3 regions of the Dehalobacterium formicoaceticum genome follow, and region 2 is predicted to be linked to each of the others. Evidence: riboswitches for the same ligand, from Rfam matches in the RefSeq annotation. Region 2 holds a riboswitch; each other region holds the start of a gene.
What was found. A riboswitch is a leader RNA that binds a small molecule or an ion and turns the genes downstream of it on or off. The one in region 2 is predicted to bind cobalamin.
Positions count from the first base shown of each region.

Region 1 (4,263 bases), 1.4 Mb from region 2:
TTTCTCTTAATTCCCTCATCGATTTTCATTAAGTGTGCGGTATGACAATATACTGGAAATTCCCAACCTAAAGTCGTAAATAACTCATAATGAATCGGTAAGGTTGAAAGCCACTCTTCTCCCCGCACCACATGGGTCACGCGCATAAAGTGATCGTCGACCACATGGGCGAAGTGATAAGTGGGAATGCCGTTGGCTTTCAAAATTACCACATCCTGATCATTGACCGGCATGGAAAGGTACCCTCTGATGGCATCCTCAATTTCAAAGGTTTGTTCCAGAATCCCCATGGATTTTAAGCGCAGAACAAAACGCTCCTGGTTTGCTAAATGAACCTGGATCTCCTCCAAGGATAAATTGCGATCCCGAGCCCATTTACCATAGTATCCGGTGTTAACATTTTCAGCCATCTGCTGTTTCCTGATTTCTTCCAATTCTTCTTCGGAACAAAAACATGGGTAGGCCCTGCCCATCTCCACTAAGTGCTTTGCTGCCGTCTGATAAAGTTCTGCTCTTTTGCTTTGAAAATATGGTCCGTAGCTCCCTTTTTCCCCGTCAATGCCGGCCCCTTCATCAAACTTTAAATCAAAGAATTCCAAGGAGGAAATAATAGTTTCCACGGCGCCTTCTACTTGCCGTTTATCGTCGGTATCCTCGATGCGCAGCATAAATACTCCATTACTTTGATGGGCCAATCGTTCATCAACAAAAGCACCGTAAAGATTCCCCAGGTGAATAAAACCGGTGGGACTTGGTGCTAATCGGGTGACTTTTGCGTCCTCACTTAAATTTCTCTCCGGAAATACAGTTTCATAATCAGTAATTGATCTCGTTATCTTGGGGAATAGCAAATCAGCTAATTTCTTATTATCCATAATCTTCCTCATTTTTATTATAATTTTAAAGCTTAAATGTAAAATGAAAGACGCTTCTCTTGTCTAATTAACAAAGAATCGTCTTTAGAATAGTGCCTTCGCACCTTGACCAATCGGCCGAAAGTATCAAGTTAAATTATACACCTAAATAGTAAATTTATCTACATCAAAACTCTTTTGGGATTAACAAAATGATTATCTGGTTAAAAACTCTCCGGTGCTAACACCGGCCGTATCAAAGGTGGCCATTTCGTCAGCAATCTTCAGAGCGGCATCTACCATGGGGAACATTAGAGCAGCACCGGTACCTTCTCCCAGTCTCATATTAAAATAAAGTCTGGGCTTGAAACCAAGATGTTCAAGAGCCACCGTTTGTCCTTCTTCCTCCGAACTATGGGAAGTAATCATATAATTCTTGGCAAGGGGCGCAAATTTGACAGCCGTAAGGGCTGCTGATGCTGCAATAATCCCATCTAATATAATTGGCACATGTTGGTAGGCAGCCTCCAAAATAGCACCTGTGAGGGCAGCGTGCTCCAGTCCTCCCACCTTTGCCATCGTATCCAATGGATTGTCAGGATCCGGTTGATTAATCTTAATCGCTTGTTTAATGACCTCTTGTTTATGCTCTAGAGCTGCATCCTTTATGCCGGTGCCGGATCCAGTAACCCTTTCCACCGGCTGACCGGTAAATACGGAAATCAGGGCCGAACTGGGCGTGGTATTCCCGATACCTACCTCTCCTGTTGCCAAGAGATTTACTCCTGAATCGATAGCTTGGGCAGCAATTTTGGCACCGGTAAGAATGGCCTGAAGAGCCTCCTCCGGAGTCATCGCCGGACCATGCAACATATTGTTCGTACCGTTTTTGATCCGGTTTTCCATGAGTTCCGGGGGATCCAAGGGGCCGGCAATGCCAATGTCGGTACAGATTACATCCGCTCCCCCATTACGAGCTAAGACATTGATACCTCCACCACCGCCAAAATAGCTATAGAACATTTGAGCCGTAATTTCTTGAGGTGCTGCACTGACACCCTCAGCTACTACACCATGATCTCCGGCCATCAATAGAACTGCTTTCCCTTTAATGGTGGGTTGTGAAGTGCGTTGAATTCCGGCAAGCTGTTGAGCAATATCCTCCAGAATACCCAAACTTCCGGTGGGCTTAATCTTGGCATCCACACGTTTTTGCATCGCAAGCATCGCTTCCTGATCCAATTCTTCAATCCCATGGATCAACTCCTGCAATGCCGCCTCAAGCTCTTGTCCATTGGCTTTTTTAAGATTTTCTAAACCGTGTAATTTCATAGTGTTATTCATTATCATCATCTCCTAATTTCCTTCAAGTTCATTATTTAATTAGAAATCTTGGCTTGCGCCAAGCCTCTGGCGCTGGCGGAAGCCTTAGTTGCACTTATACTTTCAACCTTAAAATTTATACTTTCTGAAAGTAAAAAAAAATAAAGTCCCGCCACAATGGTTATTGTGGTCGGGACTTTGCCTTCATCGCCGCCGCTTTCCGTTACCCTGGAAAGACTTTTTTATTCTTAGGCAGGTCTCCTGACTCAGACTCAAACGTCCTGAACGCCCCTTCCCAGCACATGCCAGTGGATTAGCGTAGACTCGTCTCTACAGTGGTGGGTCCGTACCGGATTATAACCGGATTTCCTATTCTCCCCATGTCGGGGCACCTAAGAACAATTTATTAAATTCAACTATAAAATCATTTTACCAGAAGACCACAAGAAATTCAATCCTAATTTATAATTCCTAATCTCGCTGGCACAGTTCCACCAAAGTCCCAAAGGTAGCAGAAAGAAAAAATCAAAGAAAAACATCCTCCTTGTCAGAAATAAGCATCTGATCTGTTAAAAAAACCGCTCCCCATCAAGGAGATAGGGAGCGATTTATATTGATATTGTTTCGATCAAGCTTACGGCACATACTGTTCCGTAATACTTGTGACAAATCCATCCTTGGTTGTAACCCAAAAGGGTGGTGTGAAATCCTTAAATTGATCCAGATGCCGAACAAACTCCTCAAGGGAAACAAGTTTATGGTTAGCTTCCCCCGTCCCGTCAATAATTCGGTATTCGGTTTGGTCTGTCACCTGATGACCCATGGGGTAACTTTTCGGATTGTGGATATAGTATCCGTTGGGCAAATCATTGGGGTCAATATTCAGTTCCTTCAGTCTCTCCGTATCCTCAAGTGTTAGCCACTCGATTTGATCTAAATGAAAAGAAGGTTTAGAGTATGTTTCGGTATCAAAATTTGAAATAAAACCGATATAACGACTTTCCGGTGTTTCTGAAAAATCCTCTGCCGTGGCATCGTATTGGGGTACAAGGTCATCCATGGTTACCTGCCATTGTCCCAGACCTTGTTTGATGAAATCAATAGCAACGCGCATGGGGTCTAATAGATCGGGATGATTTCCAGCTTCACTTTGCTTTTGTAATTCCTGATAATATGCTTTAATCGTCAGATCTGTATCCGGCAGAGGATGATATACCGTACCGTTTCCATCCATCCAGCGCTCAACACACCAAATTCCACCTTCCCCTTGCATAATTGGCTGAGACAATAGGAGCTGACTGGTCTCCCCTGTTGAGAGAGGAAATTTTACCACCATATGGTTTCCCGGGTAAGTTTCCTGGGGCAGGAGATCTTTCCCTTCCAGAAAGATCCGCAGCGCCGTTTCCTGGCCTGCCGGTCTTGAAAAATCACCCTCACCGCTCAGCATCGTGCCCAAAAACTTTGGTCTGGACTTTTCATAAGAAAAAACCAGCAGGGGTTTCCCCATATCCCGTTCTTCGGTAATCCATCCCTCATCTGTACTCATGCCTCCGGGCATAACATCGACAGGTTCCGCTGGTTTCAGGCGATATTCAATATGCCATATTTCCACGGGAGATGAAAGCAAATGATCAAAAGAAGTCATCTTTTCAAGCTTGGTAATTTTACTATCGATAATATTATAACTTGGATAAGCGGCAATTTCCTGTTCCACAAATTGCTCCGCATAATCCTGAATGGTAAGTTGCTCTGATTGGGGATTACTCATTAATGCCACAACAATCACCGCCACAGCAATAATCCCCGCTATGGTTACCCAAAACCTCGGCTTTTTGTAGTTTAAAATATTCATAATGCGCCCCCTCGTGTTGTTCTCTCCAAAAGCAAGGGGATAGCCTCCTACAAAGCGCCGACCTGCCGCCAGAGATAAAAGGGATGAGGAATAATCCTTTTTAATGCCATCCCCCATTTGTTTAAGCACGCTTTCATCACAGGACAATTCCATATCCTCGCTCATGAGGAAGAAAGCAACCCAAACAAGAGGGTTAAACCAATGAACACAGACTACCAAGAACGCCAAAGGCTT
Region 1 covers NZ_CP022121.1:1,356,361-1,360,623, reverse strand. The annotation lists gene gltX (glutamate--tRNA ligase) at 1-875, opposite strand, end outside; gene cobT (nicotinate-nucleotide--dimethylbenzimidazole phosphoribosyltransferase) at 1,071-2,198, opposite strand; cobalamin riboswitch at 2,412-2,588, opposite strand; gene CEQ75_RS06745 (M56 family metallopeptidase) at 2,812-4,263, opposite strand, start outside.
Region 1: linked by a shared signal. The riboswitch ahead of cobT (nicotinate-nucleotide--dimethylbenzimidazole phosphoribosyltransferase) and the one ahead of CEQ75_RS18025 (energy-coupling factor ABC transporter permease) in region 2 are both predicted to bind cobalamin.

Region 2 (4,263 bases):
TTCTCCCCAGCCTCCGTCAATCCCACTATTTCCTGCCAATGGGTTAAGTTATTCTTGTTGTCCGCGTAAAAGATGACTGTCTTTTGCTGGGCTTCCTTATAAAAATTAACACTTTCACTAGCGCTAACGATACCGGAAAAAACAAGTAAAAGAGTTATTAGAAGACAGCAAAGCATACTTTTCTTAATTTTCATGTTTATCCCCCTCTTTTTCATTTTTTCTTTAAACTGAAAATACACGTTCAGACAAGGTCAATCTAAAATTTCTCTTAGCTTCAGCAAGGTTGATCCTTTTTGATAAACAAAAAAAGACATCATCCAAAAAGATGATGCCTCCGTTGTTCGGTCAGCGTCACTAGCTCATTTTCTATAACCAGGTACATTATTTCGTCAACATATTCGGATCTGCTTCCCATATGTTTTTCATGCAAAGCTCGGTATTTTCATTAAATAAGAACGCCTTATAATTTTATAGATTTAGTGATTTCTTCAATTCTCACCGGTTCCCAATCCTGGATAATAACCTTCAATTCGCCAAATCCCGTACTGCGAATCAACTCAATTAGTTTTTTCTCCTTTTCCGTCACCATCATTTTTAAATTAGCTTCTTTCACTCGATCCCCCTCCCATTTGATTTTATTTTGTCCGAATAATTATTGATGCCTAAAACAGAGTTTTTGGCATAAGATGGAGTTTTGCTCCATCTTATGCTTAACAATCGTTATCCAGGAACTTAGTGCTAGTTAGTTATTTGATAAAACTCCTGATTTCTCGCCATCTAGCTTACTTAATTTAGCTGCAGCCTTGGCCTGTCCTTTTTTCAATCCAAAATAGTATCCCAAAAATCCTGCCCCCAAAGCAGCCTGGAGCGCAAAAAGCAGACTTTCCGTTTCTCCTCCCGGTGGTTCCCAGAAAGGAGTAAACCATGGCTCATAAGAAGGATCAACTTCCGTAATGGCTTCTTCCGCAAGACCATCCGCGCCGCCAAATTCAGAATCTTGCACCAAGAATAAAGGAGTTACGGCTAAAATAATCACGATTAGAATCAAAATCCAGGAATACTTCATTTTTTATTTCGCCTCCTTCTTGTTCGGGGAAATCAGATTAAGTAATCCCATTTCGTTCTTGCTGTAAGTTGTCAAGAAATTAAAAACGACAACGGTTAGCAAGCCTTCACTGATCGCCAAAGGAACCTGTGTTACGGCAAAAATACCTAAAAATTTAACCGCCGATGCAGCAATTCCGCCCACTTCTGCTGGAAAAGCCAATGCTAGCTGGAGGGAGGTGACAACATAAGTCATCAAATTCCCCAAAGCGGCGGCCAGAAATACGGCAATTCCGTTGGATAAACCGACCTTCCTCGAAAATACAAATACACCGTATGCAACAAAAGGACCTGCCACACCCATAGAAAAAGTATTGGCTCCCAAGGTGGTCAGACCCCCATGGGCCAGAAGAATTGCCTGGAACAACAAAACAATGCAACCAATCACACCCATAGCAAGAGGCCCGAATAGCACAGTGCCCAAGCCAACCCCTGTAGGATGGGAGCTGCTGCCTGTAACTGAGGGAATCTTCAGCGCAGACAAAACAAAGGCAAAGGCACCGGATACTCCTAACAGCAACTTCAGCTCTGGGTTTTTGGAAACTTTTTTAGAAATGGATATAATACCCAGGATAATAAACGGCAAGGTCAGCACAGACCAGAAAATTGCCCATTTGGCAGGTAAAAATCCTTCCATAATGTGCATAGCACGAGCTTCTTGGGGAAAGAAACTAAAAATTCCTAACATAAGTATAAAAGCTGCAAACAATTGCAAATACTTTTTCATGAATTTTTCCTCCTTTTTTTGTTTTTATTTCTTGAAGGTAACAATTTCAAACTACCTTAACCGCCTCCCTCCCGTAATATAATCTTTTATAAAATAAAAATCCCCCCTAATTTTAATACAGGGGGGAATCTACATACAGTAAACCTTAGCAAGCCAAGCCGTTCTCTCCTCGGGCTACAGCTTTCTAAAAGGCAGGTCTTCTGGCTCTCGTGTCATCCTCCTCCCACGCCTTCCCATCCACATAAAAACCGGATAGTGACATCTTGGGGATTCGTCTTCGATTACAGCGGCGGATCCGCACCGGAATAAAACCGGTTTCCCTATTCTCCCATACAGGCACCTAATAGATCAATATTAAATTTTATTTCTATGCAAACAAAATATCTCTTTGAGATCAAAACACACGCCTTTTTAATATCTTTATGCTAAAAGCTTATAACATGCAGGTTTCTACTAGTTTATCTTCCAGAAAATCCTTGCATACACTATTATTTGTATCTTACTACAATATTTATAACATAGGTGGTTTAAAAAAGCAATATATGATTCCACAGCAAAAAGTTCAATTTACGATTTTCTACCCTATATGTAGTGGACAATGATAGCTCGTGATACTCTATATAGACTGAATTAGGCAAAAATAGGGGTTTCTGCAGCGGTATTAGTGGCAGTTAGTTATCGGATAAAAAATTACCCGGCTCAATCCTGGCCGGGTATCATAACAAGAAAGGATTGTGTTGAGTTGTATCTGGCGAATTTAAAAAATAAAAATAATCATCAAAGATAATACTTACTACAAGAAAAATGTACCTAGACCGGCATAAAGCCGGCCGAACTACCAAATAAGGAATAACAAATGGCAAATTCTAAAGCGTTACCTAAACCTCACTAGAACCGTAATACAGTATAAGTGAGAGTTTATTCATAGACAAAGTGTACCCCATAACAATTTTTGTTAAATTTGATTTTTATTAAATTCATGATTAAATTTATAATTTATTCCTATTATCAATAAATCAGTGCTATAATATGCTAGTATATAATTTTTGCTTTAAATACAGGATCATATTATTGGCCATAATAGCCATATTAATTTAGCCGGGATATACCGCCCGGAAATATACTACAAGGAGAACTGGAGTATGATTACAAAGACCACCAACAATCGTATTATATTGTATCTGCTCTTATGCTCCTTATTTTTATCAAGTTTCATAATTATTTTAAATACCGGTGGCGTTACCTCTTCTGATATGTTTGATATTTCACCTCTATGCGGCAGAAGTGAACATTCATCAGTGAACGGCGGAGCAAATACCGGTCTTTTTGATTATTTAGCCGCTGCAAACACCTCTATGGAATCCTTTATTTTTTCGGTAAAGCAATTACGGTGGCTGGCTGCACAAAACAGTCTAAGTACGCTTATTGCTATCGTCATCATCCAAATAGCCTGTTTTATCCATTATTCAAGGCTCTCGGATCAAGCCTATACACAGTCTTATTTCAGCGTTGTGCTATCATTTCTCCATAAAACAGATGGTATGAAATGACATGGTTAAATTCATGATGGGATAATAATATGTCCCTTCCGGATAAGTCTTTTTTTAATATACTTATCCGTGACATTTCATCCGTCTGGATCCCGCACTATTGAAGAAATGCAGGGTACATGACGGATCACAATTGGAGGAATTATTTATGAAGTCAAAGCCTGTATTTTTTATAATCGTTTTATTAACTGCTGCTTTGTTTTTGCTTGCTGTATTTGGATTAAAAATTGGCAATTTTGAGCTTAAAGGTGCCGACAAAATGCGTTACGGCATCGACATCAGGGGTGGAGTAGAAGCCACCTATGAGCCGAAAGACCTGGACCGGGCACCAACTGAGAGTGAACTCCAGGCAGCAAGAGCCATTCTTGAGACACGTATGGATGCCAGTAATATTACTGACCGGGATGTTACCGTTGACAAAAGTAACGGCAAGGTTATTGTTAGATTCCCTTGGAAATCCGATGAAGCAGATTTTGACCCGCAAAAAGCCGTATCCGAGCTTGGCGAAACTGCTAAGCTGACCTTTCGGGATCCGGATGGCAATATTGTCTTAGAAGGCGCAGATGTTAAAAAAAGCTCCGCCCAAATACAACAGAATAATATGCAACCTGTTGTCACACTGGAATTATCCAATGATGGCGCGGTTAAATTTGCCCAAGCTACCGCAAGACTGATTGGACAAAGTATTTCCATTTATATGGATGAAACCCTAATTTCCGCACCAGTCGTTAGATCACAAATTACCGGCGGCAATGCGGAAATAACAAACCTGGAAAGTTTGGAAGAAGCTTCGGCACTTTCAAATAAAATTAACTCCGGTGCCCTGCCTTTTTCACTAGTCGTAAAAAATTTAAATATTATAAGTCCGACGCTGGGCAGCAA
Region 2 covers NZ_CP022121.1:3,722,197-3,726,459, forward strand. The annotation lists gene CEQ75_RS18015 (S-layer homology domain-containing protein) at 1-194, opposite strand, end outside; gene CEQ75_RS18530 (DUF2292 domain-containing protein) at 461-613, opposite strand; gene CEQ75_RS18020 (energy-coupling factor ABC transporter substrate-binding protein) at 743-1,066, opposite strand; gene CEQ75_RS18025 (energy-coupling factor ABC transporter permease) at 1,070-1,831, opposite strand; cobalamin riboswitch at 2,005-2,190, opposite strand; gene CEQ75_RS18030 (hypothetical protein) at 2,974-3,381, shown strand; gene secD (protein translocase subunit SecD) at 3,530-4,263, shown strand, end outside.

Region 3 (4,263 bases), 1.5 Mb from region 2:
CTTTTCATTGATAATCCCTTCAATACCAAGAGTGACTTGGGCGTCGTCAAGTTTTGTCGTATATTGATTGGTGTTGGAAAAGTCTCGATATTCATCCACTTCTCTGATTGGCTGATTGCATCCACTGGGAGACAATAAGATTATCGAAGTTGGCAGATGGTATAACAATGAATGTAAGCCGGAATAATCACTCACAAGTTGCGGTAAGTATCGATCATAGATATTCATTGATTTTAGAAATCAACTCCTTCATTTTCTCCCTAGGCGCTCCTGTTCTTTTTGCAAAAGGTCCTCTCTTAAAAACATATACCGGCATATTATATTTCTCCCATAGCGTTCTTTGGGTTTTTTCAAACTTCATTCCCGTCAGTATTTCAGAGCAAGACAGGTAGAGAATCAGACCTCGCATCTCCCTCTTTTCGGATATCATCTTGGAAATATGCTCAATAAGCCGATCTTCATAGGAAGCTGATATTACATCGATGGGTTTTATTGCAAATGAAAAATACTGCTCTAATAGTTCAGCTCTCATTGCTCTAAAAAAGAGAACCCTTAAACAACCGGGAGGACCGATGGACAACACATAGATACCTTTCTTACTCAATGCTAATTCAATCAGTTCATTAAAACTATCCTTCTGAACTAAGGTTTTTTCTAACATAGCTGCCCCTCATCTACAATCAACGAAAGATATTCTTTGGATAATTGTTCCAACTCCCCCTCTTCCAGTGGTTTGGGGATTACCCCTGTAATCCCTGCCATAATAGTTTTCGATGTTTCGATAAATCTGCTTGCTATAGCTGAATCCGGATATTTTTCAATAACTGTTTTATAATCCAATTCACTAAATATAATCTCCTTAGCAAAAGGAATTTCTGAGATAATGGGTACTTTCACTTTTTCTGAAAAATCCCTAACCAATCCCCCCATAGCGTTATCATTTCGCTGATTATGGATGATTCCACCTAAGAAGGGTTCCTTTTGATCAGAAAACACCTCAATACTTTTTAAAATATTGTTTGCCGCGTAGATGGACATATATTCACTGGAAGATACCAGCAAGACACGATCTACATATCCTTCTCGCATGGGTACTGCAAATCCCCCACAGACCACATCGCCTAAAACATCATAAATAATCACATCCCAATCTTTATCAAAGATATTATGTTTCTCCAGTTCTTCCATCACGGTTATGATCCCCCGGCCGGCACAGCCAACCCCAGGAGAAGGGCCGCCTGTTTCAATACAAGATATATTTAAAAAACCTTTTTCCAAAAAATCCTCCTCAGCTAAGAAATCTCCCTTTTCCAAGATCAAATGAAGCATCGACTTGATTTTTCCTCCAACAATATTTTTAACAGAATCACTTTTAGGATCACAGCCAATAAATAAAACCTTTAATCCAAGTGAACCCATTGCAGCTGCTATATTGCTTGCAATTGTGGATTTTCCTATTCCTCCTTTTCCATAAAAAGCAATTTTAATCGGTCTCTTCAATTCATCATCCCTTTCATGATAGCCATCAAATCAAAAAAACTCTCCTGAACAATTAACAGAAGAGTTTATAAAAAAATAAAGACCTCACCTAATAATCCGTTAAGTTCGGTAATAACGAAATGTAGTAGTATCCTGGCTCAAGTTCATTGCCATCTATAACAACTTCCCAGAAAGATTCTTTCCAGTGTTGAAACATCTTATAGAGGCTCACTCTTACAGTGGCGTTACCGCATCGGATTTTAACCGATTTCCTTGCAACATTTCGAATTATTCAATTGATGCCAGTATATCATAGAAGTTTCATTAAAACAATCGGTTAATCTTCTTGAATTTCAATTGCTAGCTATTAGTTTATTTGACGGGTCTTCGACACTTACAGGCCTATCAAAATCCCTCAAAGCCTTTAAATAGGCTTATTTTTTTGTCAATTTTTTTAAAATAAATGTTGTATGTGGTGTATGTATACGGTATAATATATATGGGTGATGCGTCTTGAAACTATACTATGATAAACGGCTTAAAGATCCTACTTATTATGCGCAGCAAGGAATAAGAAACGGCAAAAAAACTACTACCAAAAATATCAAGAATTTCGGAAAACATTCCGAACTCTTGAAAATAACTGATGACCCCGAAACCTACGTAAGAGAAGAAATTAAAAAGATGAACGAGGAATACCGCGTTGGCAGGGTCACATTTAACCTAACTGCTAATTTTAATGAGAAAGTCAAGCATACACAAGACGAGGCATCGGCATCCACTTGTTTGAACATAGGTTATTTTGTTCTGCAAGATATTATGAAAGGTCTTAATCTTAAAACTTTTTTTAAGCAAAATATTTCAGAATGCAAGAACACCTATGATAGTTTTAAAATCCTCCGTTTCCTAACGTACGCTAGAATACTAAAACCCGGTTCTAAACTTTCCACCTGGAATGATTTGAATTCATATTATGAGCAGCCAGAATTTGATTACCAGCATATTCTTCGGTTTATGGATATTTTAGAGGAGCATTATGACGTTTACTTAACATGGCTTTATAAAAACAGTAATGCTGTCGTCAAAAGAGATTCTTCTATTATCTACTATGATTGCACAAACTTCTATTGTGAATGCGAACAACCTGACGAGGATATTGTTGATGAAGTTACAGGGGAAGTTATTTGTGGCTTAAGAAAATTCGGGATAAGTAAGGAGCATCGCCCTAATCCGATTGTGGAGATGGGGCTTTTCATGGATAGCCAAGGTATTCCCATCACCATGTCCCTGCATCCCGGGAACACAAGTGAACAAACTACTGCCATCCCCCTGGAAAAAGAAGTCTTAAAGATGCTGAATGGAGCCAAATTTATTTATTGTGCCGATGCGGGACTTGGTTCTTATAGCATCCGTAAATTTAATAGCATGGGTGGCAGGGCTTTTATTGTCACTCAATCAATTAAAAAATTAAGCAATACTCTTAAGGAGGCAGTTTTTAATGACTATGACTATCATTTATTGTCAAACGACTCCCCTGTCACAATCAAAAAAATGACAACCTTTGATCAGTACTCAAAAGAAAATTTACCTTTGTATAACGATTTTGCTTACAAAGTAATTTTTGCTGACAAAGCCCTTGACATTGGTTTAAGCGAAGAAATAACATTAAAAAATGGTAGTGTTAAGTCTAGGAAATCGACCGGACTTTTAAGGCAACGCTTAATCATAAGATTTTCACGAAAAATGATGGAGTATCAAAGATCAGTACGGAGAAGCCAGATAGAGCGGGCAAAAAAACTATTAGCTAGAAAGGATCCTGAAGAAATTAAGAAGGGACCGAATGATGTAAAAAGATTCATGAAAAGAATCTCTCATACAAAATCTGGTGAAAAGGCAGTTATTAATTATGTCCTGGACGAGGAGAAAATTGCTGAGGAAGAAAAATACGATGGCTATTATGCAGTGGCGACTAATCTCGAAGATCGTGCTCAAGATATTCTCGCAATATCACACAAAAGATATCAGATTGAAGAGTGTTTCAGAATTATGAAAACCAATTTCACCGGGAGGCCTATAAATCACAGATTGCCTAATCGTATCAAGGCCCACTTCATGATCTGTTTTACAGCCCTATTGGTATATCGCCTATTAGAGGCTAAATTGGACGAACAACATACTCATATAACTCCAGAAAACCTAATTACTACACTTAAAAATATGAATGTCACCAACGTACACGATATTGAATACATGGCACTCTATCATGGTAGCAAGGCCCTTGATACATTAATGGAATTAACATCACTTAATCTGGATAGGCTTCATTATAGACCAAAGGAATTAAACGGGAAAATTAAAAAATTATTAAACTAGTAATTACATACAACATTTCAAATTCAATAATTAGCTGGGAACCTGCTAAACACGCGGGTTCCCAGCTTTCTTTTTCTTCTAACTGTCGAAAACGGGATCATAGAAGTTTCACTAAAACAATCGGTTAATCTTCTTGAATTTCAATTGCTAGCTATCAGTTTATTTGATAGTATAATAGTATATTGAAAGGAAGTAATTAGATGATATCGTTACAAAATATGAGATATATGATTGAAATTTCAAAGCATCAGTCTATCTCTGCTGCTGCAAAATCCCTTTTTATTTCTCAATCCACTTTATCAACAGCTATTAAAGAAGTGGAACAAAGCCTGGGTATTGTTTTATTCAAAAGAAATAGCAGAGGTGTTGAGTTAACATATGAGGGCCGGGATTATATCAGTCATGCCAAGG
Region 3 covers NZ_CP022121.1:2,186,755-2,191,017, reverse strand. The annotation lists gene CEQ75_RS10615 (nitrogenase component 1) at 1-228, opposite strand, end outside; gene CEQ75_RS10610 (hypothetical protein) at 215-661, opposite strand; gene CEQ75_RS10605 (nucleotide-binding protein) at 655-1,500, opposite strand; cobalamin riboswitch at 1,604-1,778, opposite strand; gene CEQ75_RS10600 (IS1634 family transposase) at 1,993-3,852, shown strand; gene CEQ75_RS10595 (LysR family transcriptional regulator) at 4,053-4,263, shown strand, end outside.
Region 3: linked by a shared signal. The riboswitch ahead of CEQ75_RS10605 (nucleotide-binding protein) and the one ahead of CEQ75_RS18025 (energy-coupling factor ABC transporter permease) in region 2 are both predicted to bind cobalamin.